3 regions of the Streptomyces sp. NPDC004539 genome follow, and region 2 is predicted to be linked to each of the others. Evidence: riboswitches for the same ligand, from Rfam matches in the RefSeq annotation. Region 2 holds a riboswitch; each other region holds the start of a gene.
What was found. Region 2 has a riboswitch for S-adenosylmethionine ahead of ABZX85_RS29430 (aminotransferase class V-fold PLP-dependent enzyme). Riboswitches for the same ligand answer to the same signal wherever they lie in the genome.
Positions count from the first base shown of each region.

Region 1: it holds a riboswitch for S-adenosylmethionine, as region 2 does, so the genes downstream of both, ABZX85_RS14460 (ABC transporter substrate-binding protein) here and ABZX85_RS29430 (aminotransferase class V-fold PLP-dependent enzyme) in region 2, are expected to answer to the same signal.
Region 3: it holds a riboswitch for S-adenosylmethionine, as region 2 does, so the genes downstream of both, thrC (threonine synthase) here and ABZX85_RS29430 (aminotransferase class V-fold PLP-dependent enzyme) in region 2, are expected to answer to the same signal.

Region 1 is NZ_JBEXLS010000006.1:61,078-65,465, forward strand. Features, by position in the region: gene ABZX85_RS14455 (ABC transporter permease) at 1-523, opposite strand, end outside; gene ABZX85_RS14460 (ABC transporter substrate-binding protein) at 525-2,141, opposite strand; SAM riboswitch class IV at 2,441-2,553, opposite strand; gene ABZX85_RS14465 (hypothetical protein) at 2,626-3,204, opposite strand; gene ABZX85_RS14470 (PP2C family protein-serine/threonine phosphatase) at 3,265-4,386, opposite strand.
Region 2 is NZ_JBEXLS010000016.1:37,524-41,911, forward strand. Features, by position in the region: gene ABZX85_RS29420 (cytochrome bc complex cytochrome b subunit) at 1-748, shown strand, start outside; gene trpD (anthranilate phosphoribosyltransferase) at 882-1,946, shown strand; SAM riboswitch class IV at 2,054-2,170, shown strand; gene ABZX85_RS29430 (aminotransferase class V-fold PLP-dependent enzyme) at 2,294-3,640, shown strand; gene ABZX85_RS29435 (Lrp/AsnC ligand binding domain-containing protein) at 3,648-3,929, opposite strand; gene ABZX85_RS29440 (rhomboid family intramembrane serine protease) at 3,926-4,388, opposite strand, start outside.
Region 3 is NZ_JBEXLS010000039.1:18,363-22,750, reverse strand. Features, by position in the region: gene ABZX85_RS45760 (MoaD/ThiS family protein) at 383-658, opposite strand; gene thrC (threonine synthase) at 655-1,932, opposite strand; SAM riboswitch class I at 1,950-2,097, opposite strand; gene ABZX85_RS45750 (glucosyl-3-phosphoglycerate synthase) at 2,263-3,207, shown strand; gene ABZX85_RS45745 (trehalose-6-phosphate synthase) at 3,321-4,388, shown strand, end outside.

The sequences.
Region 1 (4,388 bases), on a different contig from region 2:
AGCCGTCGTTGCCGAACGCCGGGAACCAGCGCAGCCGGAACGAGAACAGCTCGACGAGGACCAGCCCGACCCAGAACGTCGGCACCGACACCCCGAGCGGCGGCAGCGACAGCAGCGTCTGCCGCAGCCAGCGGGCCCGCGTGTACGTCGCCAGGAACGCCAGCCCGCCCCCGCCGGCCACCGCCAGCAGCAGCGCCAGCGAGGTGAGCTGGAGGGTCTGCGGGAGGGCGTCGGCGATGGTGGCGGAGACCGGGCGGCCGGTGGAGATCGCGTCGCCGAAGTCGCCGCGCACCGCCCGCCCCAGGTAGTCCGCGTACTGCGCCGGGAGCGGCTTGTCGAAGCCGTACTCGTGGCGCAGCGCGGCGAGTTGGGCCGGGTCGATCTGCGCGCTGTCCGTCCCGGCCCCGGCCATCGCCGAGACCGGGTCGCCCGGCAGGTAGTACAGGACGAGGAACGACACGGTGAACGCCGCCCACAGCACGCCGGCCGCCTGGGCGAGCCGGGTGAGCACGTACCGGGTCATGTCAGCCGATCCAGGTGTCGTGGAGCTGGATGCGGCTGGAGGCGTCGAAGGCGAGGGCGTGGACCTTCTTCGCGACGCCGAGCTGGGTCTGGAGCTCGACGACCGGCACGGTGTAGGCGTTGTCGACGATCAGCTTCTGGGCCTGGCCGACGAGTTCCTTGCGCTTCGCGGCGTCGGTGGCCGCCGCCTGCTCGGTGAGGAGGGTGTCCAGCGGGGTGACCGGCAGCCGGTAGATGTTGGCGAGCTTCGTGGAGAACGAGGAGCGCAGGATGTCCGGGTCGGCGCGGGTGATGTTGCCCCACAGGCCGTCGAAGTCACCGGCCTGCTGGACCTGGGCGAGCTGCGCGATCTGGAGCTGCTGGAGGACGATGCCGACACCGACGTCCTTGAGCTGCTGCTGGATCAGCTCCAGGGCGGGCTGGTTGGTCGCCGAGTTCGCGAACCACTTCACCGTCAGGCTCAGCTTCGCGCCGTCCTTCGTGCGGATGCCGTCCCCGCCCGCCTTCCAGCCGGCCGCGTCCAGCAGGGACTTGGCCTTCGCCGCGTCGAACGTGAGCCCCGCGCCCTGGTCGGCGTAGTCGGGCGTCGTGTGCGCGAGGACACTGGTCGCGGGCTGGGTGCCGGTCGGGAAGATCGTCGTCGCGATCTGCTGCCGGTCGATCGCGTACCGGATCGCCTGCCGGACCCGTACGTCCTTCAGGACCGGCCGCGAGTTGTTCAGCGACAGCCCGAACACCACGCCCGGGTTGGCCCGCCGCTGGAGGTTCACGCCTTGCAGCGCCGCCTCGTTGGCCTTGCCGACGCTGCTGATCGCGTCGACCTGACCGGACTGGAGGCTCCCCGCGCGCACGCCCGCCTCGGGGACGACCTTGAAGACCAGCTTGTCGAGGTACGCCTCGCCCTGCTTGCTCCACAGCGACGAACCCCACGCGTACTTGGCCCGCTTGGCCAGCGTGACCGACTGGTTCTGCACGTACTGCGTGAGCGTGAACGGCCCCGAGCCGACGACGCCCTTGCTGCACTTCTCCTGAGGGCTGAGCTTCACGCTCGCCGAGGACTCGATGCCCAGGGAGTGTGTCGAAGTCGCTTGCAGGAACTGGGCGTTGGGCGCCTTGAACGTCACCTTGACGGTCAGTGGGTCGACGACCGTCGTGCTCTCGACGCCGCTCAGATAGCCCTGCGCGAGGGTGCCGAGGGCGCCGAGCTTCGGGACCGCGTCGAAGTTGTCCTTCACGACCTGCGCGGTCAGCGCGGAGCCGTCGCTGAAGGTGACCCCGGGGCGGAGCTGGAACGTGAACTGCCGGGCGTCCGCGCTGACCTGCCAGCTCTTCGCGAGCCACGGCACGATCTCGCCGGTCTTCGGGTCCTGGTCGGTCAGCGAGTCGACGAGCTGGCGTACCGAGTAGATCGTGTCGTTGCTGCCGACCTGCTGCGGGTCGACGCAGCCGGAGTCCGAGCCGACGGCGAAGGTGAGCGTGCCGCCCGAGCGGGGCGTGCTCGCGCCGCCGGCGGTGGTGTCGTCGCCGCCCGAGGAGCAGGCGGCGAGCAGCAGCGAGGAGGTGACGAGCGCGGTGGTCGCCGCGAATCTGGTGGAGCGCAGGGGAAGTTGAGCCGTCACGGGACGGGGTCTCCTGTTCGTGTCACCGCGCGCCGCAGGGCGGACGGGCGCGCGGAGTGATCACCTCCGGGGTGCGTGGGGGTACGGAGGCGTGAAGGAAGAAGGGGGGGAGGGTCAGGCGGTGGCGGAAGACGCGGTCAGCCGCGACACAGAGCGCTGGTACAGCGCTGGAGGTCGATGTGCCACCGCCGCGAGAGACCGGAGAAGGGGGCCGACGCGGCGAGAACGGCGAGGGGGGAACGGAGTTCACTGCGGTGCGGCATACCGGTCCCTCCCGGATCAGGACCCTGTCCGACAGGGTCACGCGCTTGCGGGGTCCTCGACGACCCCGCCGGGCTTTCACCTGGAGCACCCCACCGCGCGGGAGGGTTGCCGGTCAGCGAGCCAGGGCTTGACGCTGACACTCAATGCCGATCACGAGCGTACGGAGTGGGGTCGGCGTCCGTCAACGGAGTGTCGGCGTCCGTCTCGCCCGCTGGACGCCTCAGTTCCGGAAACTGAACCGGAACAACAGGGAGCGGGCGTCCTCCTCGGTCAGGCCGAGCCCCTTCGCGACGGCCTCCCAGGAGAGTTCGTCGGCCCGCACGTTGTACGCCGCCTCCCGTCCCGCCTCGGCGGCGATCCGCTCCAGGGCGGTCACGGCGCGCAGCGCGGCCAGCGGCGCCTGGTCGGCCAAGTCGCCGATGCGCCGGTCGAGTTCGTCGATCGCGGCCTCGACGTCGGCGGGCAGGGGGACCGAGCGGGACTCGACCTCCTCGATGTGCCGGGTCCACTCACGGCGCAGGGCGGAGGTGTCGTAGTCGTAGGGGTGGTGGCGGGGGACCCGGGTCCAGTCCAGGGGGTGGTGGGTGGTGCCGCGCCAGCCGCAGGAGCAGGCGGCGCGCAGATGGCTCGCCTCGGGGGCGCCGAGCGTCCCGTCGTACACCCACCACTCGGTGGACTTGGGGATGTCGGCGCCGCTGCCGACGTCGAAGTAGACCGGGTCCGGCTCGGTGCCGTCCGGCAGGAGGGCGCGCGGCCGGCCCCCGTGCGATGTGCCGAAATCGTCCGTCCGCCACTCCACGACCCCTCCCGAGTCCGTGCCGTCACTGGCACATACCCGCACGGGCGGCGGTCATGACTGTCAGGGGCGGCGCTGTGCGCGGCGGACCGTGAGGACGGCGACGTCGTCGTGCCGGCCGCCGTGTCCGGCGTAGGCGCGGGCGTCGTCGTAGAGGGCCTGGGGGAGGGCGGTGGGGGAGCGGTCGGCGAGGGTGGTCAGGCGCTCGTCGGCCGGGTAGAAGGTGCCGTCGGCGGCGCGGGTCTCGGTGAGGCCGTCGGTGCTCAGGACGAGGGTCGAGTGCGGCGGGAAGCCGAACCAGCCGACGGTGGTCGGCTCGGCGGCGAGCGCGGACAGGCCCAGCGGGACCCCGGAGTCCAGCTGCGGGGAGGTGACCTTGCCGTCGTGCAGCAGATACGGCAGGACGTGCCCGCAGTTGACGGCCTGCACCTCGTCCTCCCGGTCGATGCCGAGGATCAGCGCCGTCACGAACCGCTCGTCCTCACCGGTGTCGGTGGCGTAGGAGTTGTGGCGGACGACGGCGGCGTCCAGCGCGTCGACCAGGGCCGTCAGGGTCGGCTCGCGGTGGGCGGCCTCGCGGAACGCCCCTATCACCGCGAACGCGGCGCCGACCGCGGCGAGGCCCTTGCCCTGGACGTCGCCGATGAGGACGCGGGTGCCCCAGGGGGAGTCGACGACGTCGTAGATGTCACCGCCGACGAGCCGGTCCTCGTGGAGGGGTTCGTACACGCCGTTGACCAGGACGTCGTCCGTGACCAGGGGGAGGGGGTGCAGGATGTGCCGCTGCATCGCGGCGGCCGTCGAGCGCAGCCGGAGCATCTCGTGCTCACGCCGGATGCGGTAGCCGCAGGCGTACGTGGACGCGACGCCCAGCGCAATGGTGATGACCACCATGAGCGTGCGGTCCAGCCAGTGCCCGGCGGGTCCCCGGGCCAGCACCGTCGTACTCACGACCAGCGCCGTCCACGCGGCGACGAACGCGGTCTGGCGTACGGTGCACAGCGCGGCGGCGGCGCCCGGCAGGAACACCAGCAGGCCCAGGAGCAGCACCGCCGAACCGGACAGCTCCCCCAGCGCCTCCACCGACACCGTCACCCCGAGAACGGTCAGCGCGAGCTGGGCGTTCCCCGGCGGCTCGATGGCCTCGAAGGCTTCAACAGGTCTCGTACGGCGGCTACCGGACATCC
Region 2 (4,388 bases):
CTACCGTCCCGACCAGGTGTCCACGGGCGCCCAGCCGGACTGGTACATGGGCTTCGCCGAGGGTCTGGTCCGGGTGATGCCGGGCTGGGAGATCAACTTCGCGGGCCACACGCTCGTCCTGGGCGTGTTCATCCCGATCGTGGTCTTCCCGCTGGTGCTCGTCGCCATCGCCGTCTACCCCTTCATCGAAGCCTGGGTCACCGGCGACAAGCGCGAACACCACATCCTGGACCGGCCGCGCAACACCCCGACCCGGACCGGGTTCGGTGTGGCCTGGCTGACCGCGTACTTCGTGATGCTGGTCGGCGGTGGGAACGACCTCTGGGCCACCCACTTCCACCTCTCCATCAACGCGATCACCTGGTTCGTCCGGATCGGCTTCTTCGTCCTGCCGGTCCTCGCGTTCATCGTGACCAAGCGGATCTGCATCGGCCTCCAGCGCCGTGACAAGGACAAGGTGCTGCACGGCCGCGAGACCGGCACGATCAAGCGGCTGCCGCACGGTGAGTTCATCGAGATCCACGAGCCGCTCAGCCAGGAGCAGCTGCACACGCTCACCGCGCACGAGCAGTACGAGCCCGTCGCGATCGGCGCCACCACCGACGAGAACGGTGTCCAGCGCAAGGTCAAGAGCACGGAGAAGCTCCGCGCCAAGCTCAGCGAGTCGTACTACGGCGAGGACAGCCAGATCGCCAAGCCGACCGCCGAGGAGTACAAGGAGATCACGAGCGGCCACGGCCACCACTGATCCCGCCCCCGGGTAGACCCCGGGACGTCGCCACAGAAGGACCCCGCCCGATTCCTGGACGGGGTCCTTCGGCATGTGCCGCCGCTGGATAGGGTGGGCCCACACTTTCCGTACGACATCCTGGAGCGGCCGTATGAGCGCTGTGACCCCCGCTGGAGGCGACACCGCGGCGGGCCGTTCCTGGCCCTCCGTGCTGAACGCCCTGCTGTCCGGGCACGACCAGAGCGCCGACGCGACCGCCTGGGCGATGGACCGCATCATGCGCGGCGAGGCGACGGACGCGCAGATCGCCGGGTTCGTGGTGGCGTTGCGGGCCAAGGGCGAGACGGTCGAGGAGATCACCGGGGTCGTCCGGGCGATGTACGAGCACGCCAACACGATCGAGGTGTCCGGCCGTACGGTCGACATCGTCGGGACGGGCGGGGACGGCGCCAAGACCGTCAACATCTCCACGATGTCCGCGCTTGTCGTCGCCGGGACCGGCGCGAAGGTCGTCAAGCACGGCAACCGCGCGGCCTCCTCGTCGTCCGGCGCCTCCGACGTCCTGGAGAAGCTGGGCGTCAACCTCGAACTGACCCCCAGGCGGGTCGCCGAGGTCGCCGAGGAGGCGGGCATCACGTTCTGCTTCGCCGTCAAGTTCCACCCGGCGCTGCGTCATGTCGCCGCCGCCCGCGGCCAGTTGGGCATCCGCACGGTCTTCAACGCGCTGGGTCCGCTGACGAACCCGGCCCGGGTGAAGTCCCAGGCGGTGGGTGTCGCCGACCCCCGCATGGCCCCGATGATCGCCGGCGTCCTCGCCGACCGCGGCAACTCCTCCCTGGTCTTCCGGGGGGACGACGGCCTGGACGAGCTGACGACGACCTCGACGTCCCGGGTCTGGATCGTCGGCGACGGCAAGGTCACGGAGGAACGGTTCGACCCCAGGGACGTCGGTCTCGACCTCGTCCCCGTCGAGGCCCTCCGCGGCGCCGACCCCTCCTACAACGCCGAGGTCGCCCGCAAGCTCCTCACCGGCGAGAAGGGCCCGGTACGGGACGCGGTCCTGCTGAACTCGGCGGCGGCCCTGGTGGCACTGAACCCGGGCACGGGGACGCTGGCCGAACAGCTCCGCGAGGGCATGGCGAGGGCGGCGGAGTCGATCGACTCGGGCGAGGCGAAGAGGACGCTGGAGCGCTGGGTGGAGGCGACGAACAAGTAGGGATCGGGAGGGAGGAGCGGTGCGAGCCGCTTCTCCCTCCGTGCGGGTGTCCCGCGATCCGGACATGACTTGCGTCCCCGCGATCACCTCATCTACTTTCTGTACCAGGTCATGAGTGACAGTCATGAGGCCCCGGCCGACTGTCCGGCAACCCTCCGTCCGTGGCGGGGTGCCCCGGGTGAAGACCAGGCCGTGGGCAGCGAGGTCCACGGCAAGCGCGGACCCTCCTGACACCGGGGGTCCTGGTCGTCGAGGAGCCTTCCGTGAGCAAGCGAATGCGATAGGGCCGAAGAGCCCCCTTCCGCGCGCCCCTTTTCTCTTTCCTTCCTGCCTCACGGGAGTTCCCCATGTCTGTCACCACCCTTGCCTCCACCCAGCCGGTTTGTGCCCCCCTGAGCGTTCTGGGCCGAGATGTCACCGTCCCCCTGGTCACCGGCGGCGAGGTCACCTACGCGGCCCTCGACTACGCGGCCAGCGCCCCCGCGCTCCAGCGCGTCTGGGACGACGTCGCCGCGTACGCCCCGTACTACGGCAGCGTCCACCGCGGCGCCGGCTACCTCTCCCAGCTCTCCACCGACCTCTTCGAGGCCGCCCGCAAGACCGTCGCGGAGTTCCTGGACTGCCGCGAGGACGACGAGCTGGTCTTCACCCGCTCGACGACGGACTCCCTGAACCTCCTGGCCCGCACGGTCCCCGCCAACTGCCAGGTGTACGTCTTCGAGACGGAGCACCACGCCTCCCTGCTCCCCTGGCAGCACACGGACGTCACCTACCTGGACGCCCCCCGCACCCCCGAGGAGGCGGTGGCGACCCTCGGCCGGGCCCTGTCGGAGCGCGACACGACCGCCCCCGCCCTCTTCTGCGTGACCGGCGCCTCGAACGTCACCGGCGAACTCTGGCCGATCCGCGAGCTCGCGGCGACCGCCCACGCGCACGGCGCCCGCATCGTCCTGGACGCCGCCCAGCTCGCCCCCCACCACCCCGTGTCGGTGCGGGACCTGGACGTCGACTGGGTCGCCTTCTCCGGCCACAAGCTGTACGCCCCGTTCGGCGCGGGCGTCCTCGCGGGCCGCACGGACTGGCTGCACGCCGCCGAGCCGTACCTCGCGGGCGGCGGCGCCAGCCGTAAGGTGAGCCGCGCGGCGGACGGCTCGGTCGAGGTCGAGTGGCACGAGAACGCCGCCCGGCACGAGGCCGGCTCCCCGAACGTGATCGGCGCCTACGCGATCGCCTCGGCCTGCAAGGCGCTCACGGAGGAGGGCTTCGGCAACCTCGTCGCCCGCGAGCGCCACCTGATCGCCAAGGTCCGCGAGGGTCTGGCGGACGTCCCCCAGGTCCGCGTCCTGTCCCTGTTCGGCGACGACGCCCCCCGCGTCGGCGTCCTCTCCTTCGTCGTGGACGGCTGGAACAGCTCCCACTTCGCCGCCGCGCTCTCCGCCGAGTACGGCATCGGCGTCCGCGACGGCCTCTTCTGCGCCCACCCCCTCGTCAACCACCTCCTGGGCGCGACGGCGACCGAGGCGGGGGAGTGCGGCGAGGCGGCCTCCCTCAACGCGATCCGCGTGAGCTTCGGCGCCGGCACGCCCGACGAGCACGTCGACCGGTTCGTCACGGCCGTGCGTGAACTGGTGACGCAGGGGGCGAAGCTGACGTACCGCACGGAGAACGGCCGCTGCGTGCCGGCCGCCGCCTAGGAGACGCTCAGGAGTCGAGGCCGATCGCGAACGCGGCCTCCAGGTCGTGCTGCGAGTACGTCCGGAACGCGACGTGCGTGTCCGTCGCCTCCACCCCGGGGATCTTGCTGATCCGGCCCGGGATCACGTCCGCCAGGTCCTCGTGCTCCCGTACCCGGACCATGGCGACGAGGTCGTACGTCCCGGTCACCGAGAACACCTCGCTCACGCTCTCCAGGGAGGCGATCTCCTCGGCGATCTCCGGAATCCGGTCCACGCTGGTCTTGATCAGGACGATCGCGGTGATCACGGCTGCTTCTCTCCCTCGACGACGGGTACAGGGGCGGCCCCAACTGTAGTCGTACGGGTGAATCGCGCCCACGCGTACAAGAACCCGAGCGTGAACCCGATGACGTGGGCGAGGTAGGCGACTCCGGGGCCGGCGGTGGCCTGGCCCGCGGCGATCCACTGGAGGGCGGCCCAGAAGGGGAGGACCAGCCAGGCGGGGAAGCGCAGGGGGAGGAAGAAGAGGAAGGGCAGGAGACTGGTGACGCGCGCCCGGGGGAAGAGGTAGAGGAAGGCGCCGAGGACGGCCGAGATCGCTCCGGACGCCCCGACGAGGGACTGTGCGGAGGACGCGTTCGCGGCGGCGTACCCCAGCAGGGCGAGGCAGCCGCAGCCCAGGTAGAAGAGGGTGAACTCGACGCGGCCCATGCGTTCCTCGGTCATCGCCCCGAAGACGTAGAGGAAGAGCATGTTGCCGAGCAGA
Region 3 (4,388 bases), on a different contig from region 2:
CGTGCGCCGGAACGCGTCGACCGCGGCCGAATGTATCTGCACAACTGCCCTCTGCAACAGGTCAATCGGACGAGAATTCTGGACGCACTCGATCCGGAATGTGGTGAGAATTCAGGAGAGTTCAGGGCAAGTCGGGCCCGACATATGCCGCAAATGCCACGCAAGAGGCATGCAGTTTGGCTACTTCTTGTCGGGTGTAAGGCAGAAATCAAGGGCGCCCGGCACGTCAAGCGGAAGCGGGTTCCCCAACCCTACCTCCTTCAACCACACAGAATTGCCCCCTCCGCTTCGAAGCAGAGAGGGCAATTCGATGAACAATGAGTAATGTGCATTACTGACGGTTACTACCGGCGAGTAATGACATTAGGTCAACACATACGGGTCAGCCGCCCGCGACCGCCGGGATGATCGAGACGCCGGCGCCGTCAGGGGTCGCCGTCTCCAGCCCCTGCTCGAACCGCACGTCGTCGTCGTTGACGTACACGTTGACGAACCGCCGCAGCTTCCCCTGGTCGTCCAGGACCCGCGCGGAGATCCCCGTGTGGTTCTTCTCCAGGTCCGCGATGACCTCACCGAGGTTCCCGCCCTCGGCGCTCACCTCGGCCTGCCCGCCCGTGTAGGTGCGGAGGATGGTCGGGATACGAACAGTGACGCTCATGCGAGGCCAGCCTCTCGGAAGGAGTCCAGGGTCGGACGGATGGTCGCGGTGAGCCCGGTCCCGGCCACCGCGTCGAGGGTCTTCAGGCCGTCACCGGTGTTCAGCACGACCGTCGTCAGGGACGGGTCGAGCAACCCGTTCTCGATCAGCTTGCGCGTCACCCCGACGGTCACCCCGCCCGCCGTCTCCGCGAAGATCCCCTCGGTCCGCGCGAGCAGCTTGATCGCGTCGACGATCTGCTCGTCGGTGACGTCCTCCACGGCCCCGCCCGTACGCCGCGCGATGTCCAGCACGTACGGCCCGTCCGCCGGGTTCCCGATGGCCAGCGACTTCGCGATGGTGTCCGGCTTCTGCGGCCGTACGACGTCGTGCCCCGCCTTGTACGCGACGGACACCGGGCTGCACCCCTCCGCCTGCGCCCCGAAGATCTTGTACGGCTTGTCCGCGACGAGCCCCAGCTTGATCAGCTCCTGGAGCCCCTTGTCGATCTTCGTGAGCTGCGACCCGGAGGCGATCGGTACGACGAGCTGGTCCGGGAGTTCCCAGCCGAGCTGCTCGCAGATCTCGTACGCCAGCGTCTTGGAGCCCTCGGCGTAGTACGGCCGCAGGTTGACGTTGACGAAGCCCCAGCCCTCGCCCGCAGAGTCGCCGATCAGCTCGGAGCAGAAGCGGTTGACGTCGTCGTAGTTGCCCTCGATGCCGACCAGCTCACCGCCGTACACCGCGGCCATGACGATCTTGCCCTGCTCCAGGTCGTGCGGGATGAAGACGCAGGAGCGGAGCCCGGCGCGGGCGGCGGCGGCGCCGACGGCACCGGCGAGGTTGCCGGTGGAGGAGCAGGAGAGGGTGGTGAAGCCGAAGGCGCGCGCCGCTTCGAGTGCCTGGGCCACCACTCGGTCCTTGAAGGAGTGCGTGGGGTTGCCGGAGTCGTCCTTGACGAACAGCTTGCCCTGGGAGACGCCGAGCGCGGCTGCCAGGTTGTCCGCCTTGACGAGCTTCGTCCAGCCGGGGTTGATGTTCGGCTTCTCGGCGACGTCGGCCGGGACGGGGAGGAGGGGGGCGTAACGCCAGATGTTGGCGGGACCGGCCTCGATACGGGCCCGCAGCTCTTCGGTGTCGTACGCGGAGAAGTCGTACGCGATCTCCAGCGGGCCGAAACACTCTTCGCAGGCGAAGAACGGGCCGAGGGGGACGCGGTGGCCGCATTCGCGACAGCTCAGCGCCGCGGCGGGACCGAGGTCGACGGTGGTCGTGGCGACGGTTTGCACAGCCATGGAGGCGAGGCCCTTTCTCCTCATCTTCCTCACGACGCATCTCGCCGTGAGACGGATTTGGCACCTTCCCTAGCCGGGAGCCTCGCTGCGTGATCACGCACGAGACCGGCTGGAGGGTTGCCGGGGCTTCATCGGGCCGTATCCCTCTGCCCCTCTGGATGAGCGGTATGAAGTTATGAGTGGAGCTGTCCGCCCGGCGCCCCCGACATGCGATGGTCACCAGCGTTGTTCAAGACTGTAACCGAATGCCACGACAGTTGAGATAGTCGTCCGAACCGCGAGATGGATCACACTGGGCAGTGTGATCGTGACAGTGAGGAGCCGCTGACTGTGCTGGAAGAAGTCGAGCGCTGGCTGGCCACCCGCTCCTGGTCGGTGACCGATCGCCCCCTGCACCGGATCATGGCCGCGAAACGCGCGTCCGGTCTGACCGTCTCCGTGGTCCTGCCCGCGCTGAACGAGGAGGAGACCGTCGGGGACATCGTCTCCGTCATCCGCCACGACCTGATGCTCCAGGTCCCCCTCGTCGACGAACTCGTCGTCGTCGACTCCGGCTCCACCGACCGGACCGCCCAGGTCGCCGCGTCCGCCGGCGCGCGGGTCGTCCACCGCGACGCGATCCTCCCCCGCCTGCCCGCCGTCCCCGGCAAGGGCGAGGTCCTCTGGCGCTCCCTGCTCGCCACCACCGGCGACATCGTCTGCTTCATCGACGCCGACCTGCGCGACTTCTCCTCCGACTTCGTCTCGGGCATCGTCGGCCCGCTGCTGACCGATCCGGGGGTGGACCTGGTCAAGGGCATGTACGACCGTCCCCTCGCCGGCGCGGCCGGTCAGGGCGGCCGGGTCACCGAGCTGATGGCGCGCCCCCTGCTGAACATGCACTGGCCCCAACTCGCCGGGTTCGTGCAGCCGTTGGGCGGGGAGTACGCGGCCCGCCGCAGTCTGCTGGAGCAGCTTCCGTTCCCGGTGGGGTACGGGGTGGAGCTGGGGATGCTGGTGGACGCGCTGCATCTGGTGGGGCTGGACGCGCTGGCGCAGGTCGACATCGGGGTCCGCAAGCATCGTCACCAGGACGGGCAGGCGCTGGGGCGGATGTCCGCGGCGATCTACCGGACCGCCCAACTCCGGCTGGCGCGCGGGCACTTGATCCGTCCGGCGCTGACGCAGTTCGAGCGGGGGGAGGACGGCTTCGAGGCGCGGACGTATTCGGTGGACACGGAGGAGAGGCCGCCGATGGTTGAGGTCGCGGAGTACGCGCGGCGGAAGGTGGCGTGAGTGGCTCTCGGGCCGTACCCGGCTAATACTTGGGTACGGCATACCCCCCAGTCCCATGCCACGTATACGTTCCGAACGTTTGAGCAGCGCGGCGCCTGGCTAGGTTCTGGCGTATGACGTTCGGTGCTTCCCGTGTGCTCGTCGCCTCCAACCGGGGGCCCGTCTCGTACTCCGTGGGGGACGACGGCACCCTGCACGCCAAGCGCGGAGGCGGCGGCGTCGTCTCCGGGCTCTCCGCGATCGACCCGGACGCGGGGGCGCTGTGGGTGTGCAGCGCGCTGTCCGACGGGGACCGCGAGGCCGTGCGGCGAGGGGTCGGGGAAGCCGGGACGCGGATGCTCGACATCCCGGCCGACGTGCACGCCGACGCGTACAACGGGATCGCCAACTCCGTGCTCTGGTTCGTGCACCACATGCTGTACCAGACGCCCCTGGAGCCCGTGTTCGACGCGGAGTTCAGGCGGCAGTGGGCGTCGTACGAGGCGTACAACCGGGCGTTCGCGCAGGCGCTCGCGGAGGGGGCCGCCGAGGGGGCGGCCGTGCTGGTGCAGGACTACCACCTGTGTCTCGTGCCCGGGATGCTGCGGGAGCTGCGGCCGGATCTGCGGATCGGGCACTTCTCCCACACGCCCTGGGCGCCGCCGGACTACTTCGCGCTGCTGCCCGACGACATCCGGGCGCAGCTCCTGACGAGCCTGCTCTCCGCCGACCGGCTGGGGTTCCTCACGCAGCGGTGGGCCGACTCCTTCGCCGCGTGCTGTCCCGAGGGGACGGGTACTACGGGTATCGGGGTGCATCCCCTAGGGGCCGACGCGGACTTCCTCCGGGAACGGGCCCATCAGCCCGATGTACGGGACCGGATCGCGTCCCTCCGGGAGGAGATCGGGGAGGGGCGGCTCGCGGTCGTACGGGTCGACCGGACCGAGCTGTCCAAGAACATCGTCCGGGGGCTGCTGGCGTACCGGCATCTCCTCGACACGCACCCCGAGTGGCACGACCGCGTCGTCCATGTCGCCTTCGCGTATCCCTCCCGGCAGGACCTCAAGGTCTACCGGGACTACATGGACGAGGTCCAGCGCGTCGCCGACGAGATCAACTCCGTGTACGGCACGGCCACCTGGACCCCCGTACTCCTCCATCTCAAGGACGACTTCGCGCGGTCCCTCGCGGCGTACCGGCTC